Regions from separate parts of the Rhodococcus sp. Z13_19A genome, predicted to be linked through region 2. Evidence: riboswitches for the same ligand, from Rfam matches in the RefSeq annotation. Region 2 holds a riboswitch; each other region holds the start of a gene.
The links. A riboswitch is a leader RNA that binds a small molecule or an ion and turns the genes downstream of it on or off. The one in region 2 is predicted to bind S-adenosylmethionine.
Positions count from the first base shown of each region.

Region 1: another riboswitch for S-adenosylmethionine. It lies ahead of AC3YNX_RS15690 (hypothetical protein); the one in region 2 lies ahead of AC3YNX_RS00840 (bifunctional o-acetylhomoserine/o-acetylserine sulfhydrylase).
Region 3: another riboswitch for S-adenosylmethionine. It lies ahead of AC3YNX_RS15895 (cysteine dioxygenase); the one in region 2 lies ahead of AC3YNX_RS00840 (bifunctional o-acetylhomoserine/o-acetylserine sulfhydrylase).

Region 1 covers NZ_JBYUNN010000004.1:152,190-157,576, forward strand. The annotation lists gene AC3YNX_RS15675 (hypothetical protein) at 1-221, shown strand, start outside; gene AC3YNX_RS15680 (aldo/keto reductase) at 416-1,258, shown strand; gene AC3YNX_RS15685 (Na+/H+ antiporter) at 1,275-2,948, shown strand; gene AC3YNX_RS15690 (hypothetical protein) at 2,957-3,388, opposite strand; SAM riboswitch class IV at 3,393-3,504, opposite strand; gene AC3YNX_RS15695 (acyltransferase family protein) at 3,673-4,947, shown strand; gene AC3YNX_RS15700 (NADPH-dependent F420 reductase) at 5,004-5,387, shown strand, end outside.
Region 2 covers NZ_JBYUNN010000001.1:167,186-172,572, forward strand. The annotation lists gene AC3YNX_RS00830 (NADP-dependent isocitrate dehydrogenase) at 1-1,163, opposite strand, end outside; gene AC3YNX_RS00835 (malate dehydrogenase) at 1,431-2,423, shown strand; SAM riboswitch class IV at 2,483-2,600, shown strand; gene AC3YNX_RS00840 (bifunctional o-acetylhomoserine/o-acetylserine sulfhydrylase) at 2,752-4,062, shown strand; gene metX (homoserine O-acetyltransferase MetX) at 4,143-5,216, shown strand; gene AC3YNX_RS00850 (DUF3017 domain-containing protein) at 5,229-5,387, opposite strand, start outside.
Region 3 covers NZ_JBYUNN010000004.1:197,025-202,411, reverse strand. The annotation lists gene AC3YNX_RS15910 (NAD(P)/FAD-dependent oxidoreductase) at 1-402, shown strand, start outside; gene thpD (ectoine hydroxylase) at 517-1,443, shown strand; gene AC3YNX_RS15900 (GAF and ANTAR domain-containing protein) at 1,634-2,413, shown strand; SAM riboswitch class IV at 2,492-2,603, shown strand; gene AC3YNX_RS15895 (cysteine dioxygenase) at 2,662-3,171, shown strand; gene AC3YNX_RS15890 (matrixin family metalloprotease) at 3,557-4,459, opposite strand; gene AC3YNX_RS15885 (isochorismatase family protein) at 4,607-5,194, shown strand; gene AC3YNX_RS15880 (ABC transporter permease) at 5,214-5,387, opposite strand, start outside.

The DNA.
Region 1 (5,387 bases), on a different contig from region 2:
ACAACGGCTGGTCGCACAAGCAGGTGGGACGAGTGGCGTCTGCGTACTACCTGCCGAGACTGGCCGATTCCGGCATGACCTACGCAGGTTTCGTGGGATCGTTGCTTGCGCTCGCACCGTGCCACCTGGACAAAAACGGGGACTTAGACGCTATGGAAAAGGCATTGCCGCCTGCATGGTCAGAGCAGCGAGCTGCCCTTACCCGGGAATATGTCGGCTGAGGCCCCATATCTGTTGTCTTGGCTGCGGCCAGCTTGACCTAGCGCTGGCAGGGCTGTTTCGACCGAGGTAACCACAGGTTGCCGTTGGTCGCTTTCATAGTGTGTGCTGGCCGGCCTAGCGGCGCACGCAAGTGGTCGGCCGGCCGTCGCCCAGCCACCATGGAGGGACGCCCCGCCAGCAGAGAGGTCCACCCATGGAGACCGTGATCCTGAACGACGGTGTCGAGATGCCGATCCTCGGCTTCGGCGTCTACCAGGTCCCGCCCGAGGACACCGAGGAGGTCGTGGCCACGGCGCTGGACGTCGGCTACCGCCACATCGACACGGCCGCGGCCTACGGCAACGAGGAGGCCGTGGGACGCGCCATCGCCACGAGCGGCGTGCCCCGCGACCAGCTGTTCGTCACCACCAAGATGTGGGTGCAGGACAAGGGGCAGGACTACGCCACGCAGCTGTTCGAGGAGTCCCGGACCAAGCTCGGCCTGGACTACCTCGACCTCTACCTCATCCACCAGCCCTACGGCGACTACTACAGCTCCTGGCGGGCGATGGAGCGGCTGCACGCCGACGGTGCCATCCGGGCCATCGGCGTCTCCAACTTCTACCCCGACCGCCTGGTCGACCTGATCAACCACAACGAGATCCCGCCGGCGGTCAACCAGATCGAGACGCACCCCTTCTTCCAGCGCAACCCCGACCAGGAGCTGATGGAGTCCAACGGGGTGCAGATGGAGTCGTGGGGACCCTTCGCCGAGGGCCGCAACCACCTCTTCACCGACCCCACCCTCACCGAGATCGCCTCCGCCACCGGCAAGTCGGTGGCCCAGGTGGTGCTGCGGTGGCTCATCCAGCGCGAGGTGGTGGTCATTCCCAAGTCGGTGCGGCGCGAGCGGATGGTGGAGAACTTCGACGTGTTCGGCTTCGAGCTGAGCCCGGAGCAGATGGACCAGGTGGCCACCCTGGACAAGGGCGTCTCGGCGTTCTTCGACCACCGCGACCCCGAGTGGGTCAGCCGCATCGGCGGCGGCCGCAGCTGACCCGAGCGGCGCTGACGTGTCCGGCCTCGAGGTGACCGTGGTGCTCGGCGCCGCGTTGCTCGCCGGGGCGGTGCTGGCCCCGCGGCTGCGCCTGGCCACGCCGCTGTTCCTGGTGATCCTCGGGCTGCTGCTCGGCTTCGTCCCGCGGCTGCGGCAGATCGAGCTCCCACCGGAGACGGTGCTGCTGCTGTTCCTGCCCGCGATCCTGTTCTGGGAGAGCCTGACGACGTCGCTGCGCTCGATCAGGCGGGACCTGCGCGGCATCGTCCTCCTCAGCACCGTGCTGGTGGTGGCCACGGCGTTCGCGGTGGCCGGTATCGCCCACGCGCTGGGCATGCCGTGGCCCGCCGCGCTCATCCTCGGCGCCGCGGTCGCCCCGCCTGACGCCACCGCCGTGGCCGGGCTGGGACGCACCCTGCCGCACCGCAACTTCATGCTGCTCAAGGCCGAGAGCCTCACCAACGACGGCACCGCCCTGGTGGTCTTCGCCCTCGCCGTGGGGGTGGCGGTGGGTGGGCGCTACTCACCGCTGGACATCACTGCCCGGGTGCTGCTCTCCTACCTCGGCGGCATCACCGTGGGCGCCGCGGTCGCCGGCCTGGCCTACCTGCTAATGCGGCCGCTGCGCGAGGCACGGGCCATCAACCTCACGCTGCTGCTCGTCCCGTTCGTCGCCTACCTGCTGGCCGAGCTGATCGAGGCCTCCGGGGTGCTGGCCGTGGTCGTCGCAGGGCTCATCCTGGCGTTCAACTCGGGTCGCATCACCACGGCGGCCTCACGTCGGCAGACCGAGGCGGCGTGGCCGCTGGGGTCCTACGTGCTCAACGGCGCGCTCTTCGTGCTCATCGGCCTGGAGGTGCAGGCCGTGGCCCACCAGCTGGAGGCGGGCGACGTGGCGCGGCTGCTGGTCACCATGGTCGCCGTCTGGCTGGGGCTGATCCTCGTCCGCTTCCTCTTCCAGACCTCCACTGTCCTGCTGATCCGGCTGCTCGACCGCCGGCCCTCCCAGCGCGCGCGGCGGATGACCCACCGTGCCCGGGTGGTGAGCGCGGTCGCCGGGTTCCGCGGAGCGGTCTCGCTCGCCCTGGCGCTGTCGGTGCCCGCGACCTTGGACAACGGGCAACCGCTGCCGGCCCGCGACGAGATCACCCTGGTCGCGGCCGGGGTCGTGCTCCTCACGCTGCTGGTGCAGGGTCCCGCGCTGCCCGCGGTGGTGCGGTGGGCCCACCTGCCGGAGGATGCCACCCATGCTGCCGAGCTGCGGCTGGCCGAGCACGCGATCACCACCACCGCCGTGGCCGCCCTGCCCGCCCTGGCCGACGAGCACGGCACCAGCGAGGAGGTGCGGGTGCGACTGATCCGCGACTACGAGGAGCACCTGCGCCTGGTCGACGCCACGACTCCGGTGCCCGCGGAGCAGGCGGACCGCGACAGCGAGGTGTTCGAGGCGTCCGCCCAGGAGTCGCCCAACAGTGCCGACGCCGTGGCCGCGCTCGCCGTCGCCCGCGACGCGCCACGCACCCACAACGAGGAGTACACGCGGCTGCGGCTCGCGCTGATGGAGCGCAAGCGGGAGGTGCTGAACCAGCTGCGCCGCGACGGCGTCATCGACGACACCGTGGCGCGCCGGGTGCAGGCGCGGCTCGACATCGAGGAGCTGCGCCTGGCCGGTGTCGACCCTCCCGACTAGCGGTTGGCTCAGGCCCACCAGCGTGTGACCGCGACGCCGTCGAGGGTGACGAGCTGCAGCTCGGTCGCGCCGGGATCAACCAGCGCCGACACCGGCTCGGTGGCGCCGGGTGGCTCCAGCAGGCACGGCGTGGGGCCGTCGCTGCTGCAGGGGAACCACAGCCCCGCACACTGCAGCACCGTGCCTGCGCGCACGATCTTCACGGCCGGCCCGTGCGTCCCCACGGCGGCGCGCAGCCGCCAGGGGTGGTGGTGCCACCACCGCAGCAGCGAGCCGTCGCGGCACTCGATGAGCACGTGGTCGCCGTCGAAGCCCACCACCGTCGCCCAGCGGCCACGCGAGCGGTACTGCCGCGCCATGATCCAGTGTGGCTGGTGTCCGCTGCGGTACGTCCGGCACGGTCCCACGCCTGGCAGCTCGACGTTGCGCATCGCCGTCATCTCCGATCCATCCTTGGCCGCGCCGGGTGCGCGGCCCTGTTCTTCCTGCGGAAGCACCCCGGGGGAGAGGGTTGCTGGACAGCCAGCCGCAGGGCTTGACGCTGTCACTCGGGAACGGGCTGGACTGTACTGCCGATCGCCGACACAACGGGTCGCCCTCGACGCTCGCCGCAGTGGCGACTCGTGACGATGCACGCCAGGCTGGAGAGGTCGCTGTCGGCGACACGAGTGGCGGTGCCCAACTGGTCATTCGGGCGCCACGGTCTGGGCACTACGCTGCCCGGGTGCCAGTCTCCGAGATGAGTCCCGTCAAGACCGATGCGCTGGAGCTGGCGTCCGGCAAACGACGGACATCGCTCAGCGAGGGCTTGGGCGGACACGACAACTCGCTCGGCATCATCCGGCTGGTTCTCGCCTCGTTGGTCATCTTCTCCCACGCCTTCCCCCTCGGCGGGGGGGAGGACCCGATGCTGCGGTGGAGCCGCGGTCAGGACAACCTCGGCGCCATGGCCGTGCTCGGGTTCTTCGCCATCAGTGGCTACCTGATCACCAAGAGCGGTGCCGGAAGCGACATCGTGCGGTACCTCTGGCACCGGGCGCTGCGCATCTTGCCGGCCTTCTGGGGTGTGCTGCTGGTCAGCGCACTGGTCGTGGGCCCGCTGATCTGGATTCGAGATGGCCACGACCTGGCCAGCTACTTCCAGAGAGCTGACGGTGGCCCTGCCACCTACCTGAAGGCGAACTGGGACCTCACCATCAACACGTGGGGCATCTACGACATCTTTGCGGGGACGACGCCCTACGGGGACACGGTGCACATGTCGGTCTTCAACGGGTCGGTGTGGACGCTGACCTACGAGTGGACGTGTTACCTCATCATTGGCGTGTTCGTGCTGTTCGGGGCCCTGGGCCGGGCGAAGTTCCTGGTGCCGCTGCTCACCGCGGTCTTCCTCGCCATGCAGGTGATCCGCACGGAGCTTCCCGCCCACGCGCACGTGCTCGGCTCGTACTTCGGCGACCGCTACCACGTCACGCTGCCGCTGATCTTCTTGTACGGCGCCTGTCTCGCGCTGTACTCCAAGCGCATCCCGCTCGACGACCGTCTGGCCGCGGTCTGTGGAGCGACGGTGGTGCTCACCGTGCTTCTGGGCTGGTTCGGTCTGCTCGGCTACCCCGCCCTGGCCTACTTCCTGATGTGGCTCGCGGCACGCCTTCCCGCTGCGCTCCGCAAGGTGGGTGCAACGAACGACTACTCCTACGGCATCTATCTCTACGGGTTCGTCGTCGCGCAGGTGTTGGCCTACCTCGGCGTGCACCGGTGGGGCTACCTGCCCTTCTCGCTGCTGACCCTCGCGGTCGCCGCCGGGTGCGCTGCCGCGAGCTGGCACCTCGTGGAGAAGCGTGTTCTCGCAGTGAAGGATCGTGGGCCGGGCCGCGGTCACCGCTACTGGCGAGACGCCAGCACCGGCGTGGCGACCCGAGCACTCACCGGCCGGGTGAGCACCTTCGTCGTGGGCTGTGTGCTGCTCGCTGGTGGGTACGCCATGGTCTGGCGCTGACCTTCCCACCGGCCTGAGCGGGGAATACCTGTTCTCCGCGCCGAGTTGTCCGCACCATGACGACCATCGGTTTCATCGGCAGCGGCAACATCGGCAGCAACCTCGCGCGACTGGCTCTCACGCGCGGCTACGACGTGGTGCTCAGCAACAGTCGCGGCCCGGAGACGCTGCAGGACCTGGTCGGCACCTTCGGCCCCGGGGCCTGCGCGGCCACCCCGGAGGAGGCCGCCGCGGCCGGCGACCTCGTGGTGGTCACCGTCCCGCTCAAGAGCTACCAGCAGGTGCCGGTGGAGCCGCTGCGCGGCAAGGTCGTCATCGACACCAACAACTACTACCCGCAGCGGGACGGGCAGATCGCTGAGCTGGACGACGAGTCCACCACCGTCTCCGAGCTGCTCCAGGCGCACCTGCCCGACTCACAGGTGGTCAAAGCGTTCAAC
Region 2 (5,387 bases):
GACAGGTACGGCGCGTCCTTGGAGATGAGCAGCGCCAGGTCCTTGGTCATCTTGCCGCTCTCGACGGTCTCGACGCAGACGCGCTCGAGGGTCTCGGCGAACTGGGTGACCTCGGGGGTGTTGTCCAGCTTGCCGCGGTGCTTGAGGCCACCGGTCCAGGCGAAGATCGACGCGATCGGGTTGGTCGAGGTCTCCTTGCCGGCCTGGTGCTGGCGGTAGTGCCGGGTGACGGTGCCGTGCGCGGCCTCCGCCTCGACGGTCTTGCCGTCCGGGGTCATCAGCACCGAGGTCATCAGGCCGAGCGAGCCGAAGCCCTGGGCCACGGTGTCCGACTGCACGTCACCGTCGTAGTTCTTGCAGGCCCAGACGTAGCCGCCCTCCCACTTCATGGCGGCGGCGACCATGTCGTCGATCAGGCGGTGCTCGTAGGTGAGCCCGGCCTTGTCGAAGTCAGCCTTGAACTCGTCCTCGTAGATGCGCTGGAAGATGTCCTTGAACGCACCGTCGTAGGCCTTGAGGATGGTGTTCTTGGTGGAGAGGTACACGGGGTAGTTCCGCTGCAGGCCGTAGGACAGCGAGGCCCGCGCGAAGTCCTCGATGGACTTGGTGAAGTTGTACATGCCCATGACGACGCCGCCGTCCTCGGGCATCTGCACCACCTCGTGCTCGATCGGCTCGGAGCCGTCGGAGGGGGTGTAGGTGATGGTGACGGTGCCGGGCCCGGGGACCTTGAAGTTGGTCGACTTGTACTGGTCGCCGTGGGCGTGGCGGCCGATGATGATCGGCTTGGTCCAGCCCGGGACCAGGCGCGGCACGTTGCTGCAGATGATCGGCTCACGGAAGACCACGCCGCCGAGGATGTTGCGGATGGTGCCGTTGGGCGAGACCCACATCTTCTTCAGGCCGAACTCCTCCACCCGCGCCTCGTCGGGGGTGATGGTGGCGCACTTGACGCCGACGCCGTGCTTCTTGATGGCGTTGGCCGCGTCCACGGTCACCTGGTCGTCCGTGGCGTCCCGGTGCTCGATGCCCAGGTCGTAGTACTCCAGGTCGATGTCCAGGTACGGGTGGATCAGCTTGTCCTTGATGAACTGCCAGATGATGCGGGTCATCTCGTCGCCGTCGAGCTCGACGACGGTGCCCTGAACCTTGATCTTGCTCATGCGGTGGGTCTCTCCTCTCGCTCCTCGCCGGGCCTCACGCACCTGTGCGATTGACGTGACCCAAGCAAGACGAGCGTACTGGTACGGGGGCTGACACGGTCCGTGAGCCTCAGCAGGCACGCTACTGCGCCGGCCCTGCTCAGGCAGCGCGACCCTGGTGGTCACGATCACCGTTGGTCCTCCGCAGTTGCTAGCGTCGAGCCCTGCCCGCCATCGGTGTGCCAGAGCGTTCCTCGCCCTCGGCGCTGAACTCGTGAGGAGCCAGTCGTGAGCAACACCCCCGTGAAGGTGGCCGTCACCGGTGCCGCCGGCCAGATCGGCTACCAGCTGCTCTTCCGCATCGCCAGCGGGGCCATGCTCGGCCCGGACACCCCTGTGGCACTGCGCCTGCTGGAGATCCCCGACGCCGTGGGCGCCGCCGAGGGCGTGGCCATGGAGCTGGAGGACTGCGCCTTCCCGCTGCTGCGCGGCGTGGACATCTCCGACGACGCCAACGAGTCCTTCGCCGGGGTCAACGTGGCCATGCTGGTGGGCTCGCGCCCGCGCACCAAGGGCATGGAGCGCGGCGACCTGCTCTCCGCCAACGGCGCCATCTTCACCAAGCAGGGCCGCGCGCTCAACGACAACGCCGCCGACGACCTGCGGGTGCTGGTGATCGGCAACCCCGCCAACACCAACGCCCTCATCGCGATGAGCAACGCCCCGGACGTGCCGGACGAGCGGTTCACCGCGATGACCCGGCTGGACCACAACCGGGCCATCGCCCAGCTGGCCAAGAAGACCGGCGTCCCGGTGCTGGACATCGCCAAGATGTCCATCTGGGGCAACCACTCCGCCACCCAGTACCCCGACCTGTTCCACGCCGAGGTGGACGGCAAGATCGCCGCCGATGTGGTCAACGACCAGCAGTGGCTGGAGAGCGACTTCCTGCCCACCGTGCAGAAGCGCGGCGCGGCCATCATCGAGGCCCGCGGGTCGTCCTCGGCCGCCTCGGCCGCCTCGGCCGGCATCGACCACGTGCACGACTGGGTGCACGGCACCCAGGCCGGCGACTGGGTGTCCATGGCGGTGCCCTCCGACGGCTCCTACGGCGTCCCGGAGGGGCTCATCTCGTCCTTCCCGGTGACCTGCTCGGGCGGGCGCTACGAGATCGTCCAGGGCCTGGAGATCGACAACTTCTCCCGCGGCAAGATCGACGCCTCCGTCGCCGAGCTCACCGAGGAGCGCGACACCGTCCGCGAGCAGGGCCTGCTGGGCTGAGCCCCGCCCACCCCACACCTGTTACGCGCGAGACGACGGCTCCGCTAACATCTCTGCCAGGTCATGAGTGCCAGCGCGTAGCCCCGGCTTGCTGGACGGCAACCCTCCATCCGCGGTGGGGTGCCCCGGGTGATGACCGGGTCGATCGGAGCAACGTCCGGTCGTCAAGCGCGGGCCCGTCGCACGACTGGCCCCCCGTCTGTCGGAGGTCTCGCCATGTGTAGCGACTGTTGACCACCCAGGAGATCGCCCGCGGCCCGCTGGCCGCGCTTCCCTTCCCCCACCGGGCGTGGACGACGCCCGCACCTTCTTGGAGCTGACTGACCCGATGAGCGACCCCACGACTTCCGATCCCGCTGCTTCCTGGAGCTTCGAGACCAAGCAGATCCACGCGGGCCAGGCCCCCGACCCCACCACCGGAGCCGTCGCGCTGCCGATCTACCAGACCACCGCCTACGCCTTCCGCGACACCGACCACGCGGCGGCGCTGTTCGCCCTGGCCGAGCCGGGCAACATCTACAGCCGCATCATGAACCCCACCAACGACGTGGTGGAGCAGCGGCTGGCCGCCCTCGAGGGCGGTGTGGCCGCGCTGCTGGTGGCCTCCGGCCAGGCCGCCACCACCTACGCGCTGCTCAACGTCGCCGAGTCCGGTGACCACGTGGTGGCCAGCCCGAGCCTCTACGGCGGCACCTACAACCTGTTCACCCAGACGCTGCCCAAGCTCGGCGTGCAGGTGTCCTTCGTCAGCGACCCGGACGACCTCGAGGAGTGGCGGGCCGCCATCCAGCCCAACACCAAGGCGCTCTTCGGCGAGACCATCGCCAACCCGCGCAACGACGTCCTCGACGTCCCCGGCGTGGCCGAGGTCGCCCACGCCGCGGGCATCCCGCTGATCGTGGACAACACCGTCGCCACCCCGTTCCTGATCCAGCCGCTGGCCCTGGGCGCCGACGTGGTGGTGCACTCGGCCACCAAGTACCTGGGCGGCACCGGCACCACCATCGCCGGCGCGGTCGTGGACGGCGGCACGTTCGACTGGACCAGCGGCCGCTTCCCCGGCTTCACCACCCCCGACCCCAGCTACAACGGCGTGGTCTTCGCCGACCTGGGCGCCCCGGCCTACGCGCTGAAGATGCGCGTGCAGCTGCTCCGCGACATGGGTGCAGCGCTGTCGCCGTTCAACGCCTGGCTGATCAACCAGGGCCTGCAGACGCTGAGCCTGCGCATGGAGCGGCACGTGGCCAACGCCCAGCAGGTGGCCGAGTTCCTCTCCGCCCGCGAGGACGTGGAGTCGGTGGCCTACGCCGGCCTGCCCAGCTCACCGTGGTTCGACCGTGCCCAGAAGCTGCTGCCCAAGGGTGCCGGCGCGGTGCTGGCCTTCGAGATCGCCGGTGGCGTGGAGGCGGGCAAGCGCTTCGTCAACGCGCTGCAGCTGCACAGCCACGTGGCCAACATCGGCGACGTCCGCTCGCTGGTCATCCACCCGGCCTCCACCACGCACGCCCAGCTCTCCCCGGAGGAGCAGCTCTCCGCAGGCGTCACGCCGGGCCTGGTGCGCCTGGCGGTCGGCATCGAAGGTATCGAGGACATCCTGGGTGACCTGCGGACCGGGTTCGAAGCAGCAGCACAGGCGTGAGCTTGCTGCACGACGAGCACCCGTCGGCCTCCCGTCCGGCCGGTGCCACCCTTGCCGGGGCGCTTCGTCCGGACGGGGCGCTGACGACGGTCGACCTCGGCCCGCTGACGCTGGAGAGCGGCGTCGAGCTGGCCGAGGTGACCGTGGCCCTGCAGAGCTGGGGCACCCTGAACGCCACCGCCAGCAACGCCGTGCTGGTGCTGCACGCCCTCACCGGTGACTCCCACGTCACCGGCCCGGTCAGCCCGGAGCACCCCTCCCCCGGCTGGTGGAGCGGGTTGGTCGGCCCCGGCGCGGCGCTGGACACCGACGAGTGGTGCGTCATCGCCCCCAACGTGCTGGGCGGCTGCCGGGGCACCACCGGACCGTCCTCCCTCGCACCGGACGGCACGGCGTGGGGCTCGCGCTTCCCCGCCATCACCATCCGCGACCAGGTGGCCATGGAGGCTGCCCTGGCCGACCGGCTGGGCGTCCCCCGCTTCGCCGCGGTGATGGGTGGCTCCATGGGGGGGATGCGCGCCCTGGAGTGGGTGGTGGGCCACCCCGACCGAGTGGGCGCGGCGCTGGTGCTGGCCACCGGGGCACGGGCCACCGCCGACCAGATCGGCACCCAGTCCGCCCAGATCCTGGCCATCACCTCCGACCCGGACTGGCAGGGCGGGGACTACCACGGCACCGGCCGCAGCCCGCGCACCGGTCTGGGCCTGGCCCGGCGCATCGCGCACCTCAGCTACCGCGCCGAGCACGAGCTGGACAGCCGCTTCGCCAACCTGCCCCAGGAGGGGGAGGACCCCGCCGAGGGTGGGCGCTACGCGGTGCAGAGCTACCTCGACCACCAGGCCGCCAAGCTGGTGCAGCGCTTCGACGCCGGCAGCTACGTGCGGCTGACCGACTCGATGAACTCCTACGACGTGGGTCGCGGCCGGGGTGGGGTGGCCGCGGCGCTGCGGGGCGTGCGCCGACCGGTGGTGGTCGGCGGCATCGACTCCGACCGGCTCTACCCGCTGCGGCTGCAGGCCGAGCTGGCCGAGGGGCTGCCCACCTGCGACCGGCTGCGGGTGATCACCTCGGAGTTCGGCCACGACGGGTTCCTGCTGGAGGCCGATGCGGTCAGCGAGCTCATCCAGGAGACCCTGGCGCGCTCCGCGGACTAGCCCTGGGCGGCGCTAGACCGTGCCCAGCGCATCGATCGAGCCGGCCAGGGCGAGCACGGCCACGCCGAACGCCGCGTAGGTGAGCACGTCCACCGGGCGCTGGCGCACCGCCAGCAGGCCCACCTGGTCGTCGCGCAGCACGGCCCGCAGCGCGGCGCCCACCAGCATGGC
Region 3 (5,387 bases), on a different contig from region 2:
GACCCGCTCACCATCGTCACCCACGGCTCCACCCTGGCCGGCTCCGCCGAGGACCTCGCCGCGCTGGCGCCCCGCGGCATCGAGGTGCACGAGCAGGCGATCCACCGCCTGCACGGGGCCGACGGGCAGCTGGAGGCAGTGGAGCTGGCCGACGGCACCGTGCTGGAGGCGGCGGCGGTGTTCTACTCCCTGGGCCACGAGCCGCTCTCCGAGCTGGCCAAGCAGCTGGGCTGCGAGGTGGGCGCGGAGGGGCTCGTCGTCGACCGGCGGCAGGAGACCACCACCACGGGCGTCTACGCCGCCGGCGACCTGGCGCCGCTGGAGGAGCTGGTGGTGGTGGCCGCCGCGATGGGTGCGGTCGCCGCCAACAACCTGCACCAGAGCCTCGGCCCGGGCAGCTGAGCCAGCGCCCACCCCAGCCGCACTCACCTCGACTTGCGGCAGTGGGGCAGGCGGGCACGATCGGGCCATGCCCGCACCGCGGACGCGGTGGCTCGTGCGCCGAAGGAGGATGCCGTGACCGATCGCCTCTCCCCGCCGTCGACAGCCGTCACCGCTGGCTCGGAACCCGTGCTCGACCGCTACCCCACCCGCACCGCGGCGCGCCCGGAGCTGCTGGTCCGGACCGATCCCGCGGTGTGGGGCGGGCTCTCCGCACCCGGCCCGTTCTCCGCCGACGGGCTGGCTGACTACGACCGCACCGGCTTCAGCGCGGTCCCGGCGCTGCTCGGCCCGCAGGAGGTGGCCGACCTCGCGGCCGAGCTCGTCCGGTTCGCGGCCGACCCCGCCGTGCGGGAGGACCGCCGCACCGTCATCGAGAAGTCCTCCCAGGAGGTGCGCTCGGTGTTCGAGGTGCACCGGACGAGCCAGGCGGTGGCGGCGCTGGTCGCCGACGAGCGCGTGATCGGCCGGGCGCGCCAGGTGCTGGGCTCCGACGTGTACGTCCACCAGAGCCGCATCAACTACAAGCCCGGCTACGGCGGTGGCGGCTTCTACTGGCACTCCGACTTCGAGACCTGGCACGCCGAGGACGGCATGCCCGCCCCGCGAGCCGCGAGCATCTCCATCGCGCTGACGGAGAACTTCCCGCACAACGGCTGCCTGATGATCATCCCGGGATCGCACCGAACGTTCGTGCCGTGCGTGGGCGAGACACCCGAGGAGCACTTCACCACCTCGCTGCGCGAGCAGGGCCGCCAGGTCGGCACCCCCGACGACGCCAGCCTCGCCACCCTCACCGCGGCCGGCGGCATCAACCTGCTCACCGGCGCTGCGGGCTCGGCCACGATGTTCGACTCCAATTGCATGCACGGCTCGGCGAACAACATCACCCCGTACGCGCGGTCCAACCTGTTCGTCGTGTTCAACAGCGTGCAGAACCGCCTGGTGGAGCCGTTCGCCGCGCCGGCCCCACGGCCGGAGCACATCGCCGCGCGGGGGTGAGGCGGTTCCCAGCCGCACCCTCGTCGACCAGCACGTGCACCATCGCTTAAAGTTTCACCTGTCTGGCCCTGTGCGGGCCCGGCGCGGTCCAGCCGTCGGGCCACCCTTGTCGCTGAGGGTGTTCCGTGGCCGCGCGCCCGCTGCATCCTCGTGGATGGCCGCCTGTGCGGCCGCAAACGGGAGCACAACCATGAGTGACACACCCAGCGCCGCTGGGCGTCCAGCACCGAGCGTGAACCAGGCTGGCGCTGCGGGGGTGCCCCGCCCGGGCCCCGCGCGCGAGCTCATCGCCGCGATCCACGAGCTCACCCGGATCGTGGTGGGCGAGAAGCCGCTCGACGAGGTGTTCGCCCAGGTGGTCCAGCTGGCCCGGCAGGAGATTCCCGGCGCCGACGAGGTGTCGGTGACCATGGTGGACGGGTCGGACCCCACCACACCGGCCGCGACGGGCGAGCTCGCGTGCACGCTGGACGAGCGGCAGTACTCCACGGGGCAGGGTCCGTGCCTGCAGGCGGCCACCACCGGAGAGACGCTGCACATCCCGGACATGCAGGCAGAGCAGCGGTGGCCTGAGTACACCCCCTTCGCCGCGCGCAACGGCGGGCTGAGCTCGCTGTCGGTACCGCTGCCCGTGCAGGACACGACGGTGGGCGCGCTGAACATCTACGCCCGGGTGGTCGGCGCCTTCGACGAGCACAGCCGCGAGCTGGCCGAGCACTTCGCCGGCTACGCCGCGGTGGCCGTGCGCAACGCCAGCCTCTACACGGCCACCACGAACCTGGCCGAGCAGATGCAGGCGGCCATGGAGTCCCGCGCGGTGATCGAGCAGGCCAAGGGCATCATCATGGGCGAGCGCCGGTGCAGCCCCGACGAGGCCTTCCGGCTGCTGTCCAAGGTCTCCCAGGATGCCAACCGCAAGCTCCGCGACGTGGCGACCGCGCTCGTCGCCCAGGCCTACCAGTCGTCCTAGCCCGCCTGGACCTCTGCGCTGCGGGCCCGGCGGAAACCGCTTGACAAAGTTGACCGGTCCGGTCGACTATTGGTGGCAGGTCATGAGTGCCAGCGTCAAGCCCCGGCTCGCTGGCCGGCAACCCTCCTCCGCGGTGGGGTGCCCCGGGTGAGGACCAGGCTCCGGCGAGGTGTCGGAGCAAGCGCGGACCCCCGAGTGACGCACGCTGCCTCGGGCTCTCTGGGGTCCCTGAGCGGAACGAGAACGCCGTGACCACCACCCTGCTGCCCCGCCCCGCCGCTGCGGCGGCGACCGAGACCCCCACCACGCTGCGCCTGGCCACCCTGGTGCGGGGCATCGCCGCCCAGCCACACCGGTGGCACGACCAGGTGCGCTTCTCCACCCGGGAGCGCTGCTGGTCCCGGCTGGAGTCACCGGCCGGGGTGGACGTCTGGCTGCTCACCTGGACCAGGACGCAGAGCACCGACCTGCACAGCCACGGGCTGGCCAGCGCCGCGCTGACCGTGGTGCAGGGCACCATCACCGAGGTTCGCCCGGACGGCCGCGGTGGGCTGCACGCCGACCGGCTGGGGGTGGGCGGGCTGCGCACCGTCACCACCGGCGTGATCCACGACGTGCGCAACGAGCGGGACGAACCGGCGGTGAGCATCCACGCCTACTCCCCCCGGCTCACCGAGATGACGTTCTACCGGCTGGAGGACGGGCTGCCCGTCGCCGACCGCACGGTGCTCACCGACGAGCCGGAGGTTGACGCCTGAGACCTGTCGGTGGGCCGCACCCCGGGGTGCAACCGGTCACATCCCGGCGATCAATGGCCGCTGCACCGCCCTGAACAGGGCATTCTTGAGCTCATACCCCGCTCGGGGTGGTGAGGAGGACCGGCGATGAGCACCTCGTCAGGACGCGGCGGTCCCTGGGTGAGCGCGACGATGCGGTACTGCAGCGGCTGGCGCACCTCGGCCTCGGCCGGGTTGCAGCGCCGGGCCAGCACCCCGCGCCGCGTGCGCCGCACTGTCAAGGCCCTCCGCGCCGTGGATGGGCCGTCTGCAAGTACCACCAAGCGCGCCGCAGACCGTCGCTAACCGCTACCAGGTGCTGCTGCTCAGCCCCCGCCAGCAGCAACACCCGGTCAGCAGCACCCGGTCAGCGGAAGAAGCTGAGGAACAACGCCACCAGCCAGCTCCAGAAGTCCAGCCACGGGTTCGACGGCGCGGGGGCCACCACCGGCGGTGCCGGCTCGCCCGCGCAGGGCGCGCCGTCCAGTCCGCCCGCGGCCCGGCCCACCCGCTCCAGGCCCTTGCGGTCGCCCGCGGCGAACCCTGGGGTGGCGGCACCGCTCACGGTCGGGTTCATCACCTGGCCCGGCGTGCTGGTGTGGTCCAGGCCGATGGCGTGGCCCAGCTCGTGCAGCACCAGCCGGCCCCGGGTGGACGACGCGGCCGGCCCGAACCCGGGTGCCAGCTGCGGGTACGTGCGGCTGTCGAGCACCACGAACCCGGACACCACCTGCCACGGGGTCGCCTGCGCGGCACCCGGCGGGGTGTACGACCAGGTGGTGACGCCGCCGACGCCCGCGGCGCCGCCCATGCCGTTGAGCAGGCTGGACGTGCCCGGACCCGTCCCCGGCGCCGCCCAGGCGATCACCAGCGGGGTCCTGGGGTGGGCCGGCGTGCCGTCGAAGCCGTGGCCGCGCTGCGGAACCACGTCGGTGGTGCCGGTGTACACCAGGTTCAGCCCGGACTCCCGGCGCACGATGTCCACGGCCGCCGCCACGTCAGCCTCGGCCGTGGGACCGCCGTTGCGCGGGTTGACCTGGTACGGGATCGGCTCGCAGGGGTTCCAGCGGATCACCGACCCGTCCGGGTTGTGGTGCAGCGCGTAGCCGTCGTAGCTGACCGAGGCGGCCCCGGTGGTGGTGACCGGCGCCGGGTCCGGCGCCACGGGCGCGGGTGCCGACGAGGCCACCGCGGCACCGGAGGCCATCAGCAGCGCCGTGGTGGCACCGGCCAGCGCGAGCCCGCGGAGGCGAGGAACGGTCAGCGTCATGTGGGGTCTCCGTAGCTGTCTCGGCCGCCCTGCTCCGGGCGCACCGCCACCTCCCCCATCGGCCACCGAGCGACGGTGCTGAGCCGACACCGCGGCCCGGGCGACCTAGGGTGGGCGGCACTGGCCCTGAGCACGAGGAGACGACCAATGAGCACCGTCCGGGCCTGCCTCGTCGTGGACGCTCAGCCGACGTTCTGCGAGGGCGGGGAGCTGGCGGTGGACGGCGGCAACGACGTCTGCGTCCGCAGCGCGCAGTTCCTCGCCGAGCACGGCGACCGCTACCACCTGGTGGTGTCCAGCCAGGACTACCACGTCGATCCCGGCCACCACTTCTCCACCGAGCCCGACTTCGTCGACACCTGGCCCCCGCACGGCCTGGCCGGCACCGCCAACGCCGAGCTGCACCCCGCGCTGGCCGACACCGCCATCGACGTGCGGGTGCGCAAGGGTGCGCACGAGGCGGCGTACTCCCTCTTCGACGGCGCCGACCCGGACGGGCGACCAGCGCTGCAGGTGCTGCGCGCGGCCGGCGTCACCGACCTGGACGTGCTGGGCATCGCCGAGAGCCACTGCGTGCGGGCCACCGTGCTCGACGCGCTGGGCCACGGCTTCGGCGTCCGGCTGCTGCGCGACCTGACGGTGCCGGTGACCGCCGAGCTGGGGGCGGCCGCGCGCACCGAGATGCAGGCTGCCGGGGCCGCGCTCACCACCAGCGCCGCGGCGTTCGCCAGCTGACGGCAGCACCGGCTCAGGGTCAGGCTCCGGTGAGCACTCCCTGCTGCGCGGCGGCTGTGGTGGTGGTGCTGCGGCGGCTGGTGTCCAGCAGCCGCCGGGCCGCCCAGTCGAGCACGAAGCCGAGCACGCCGATCACCACGATCACGGCCATCACCTGGTCGTAGGCGAGCTGGTCGCGGGCGTTGAGGATCTG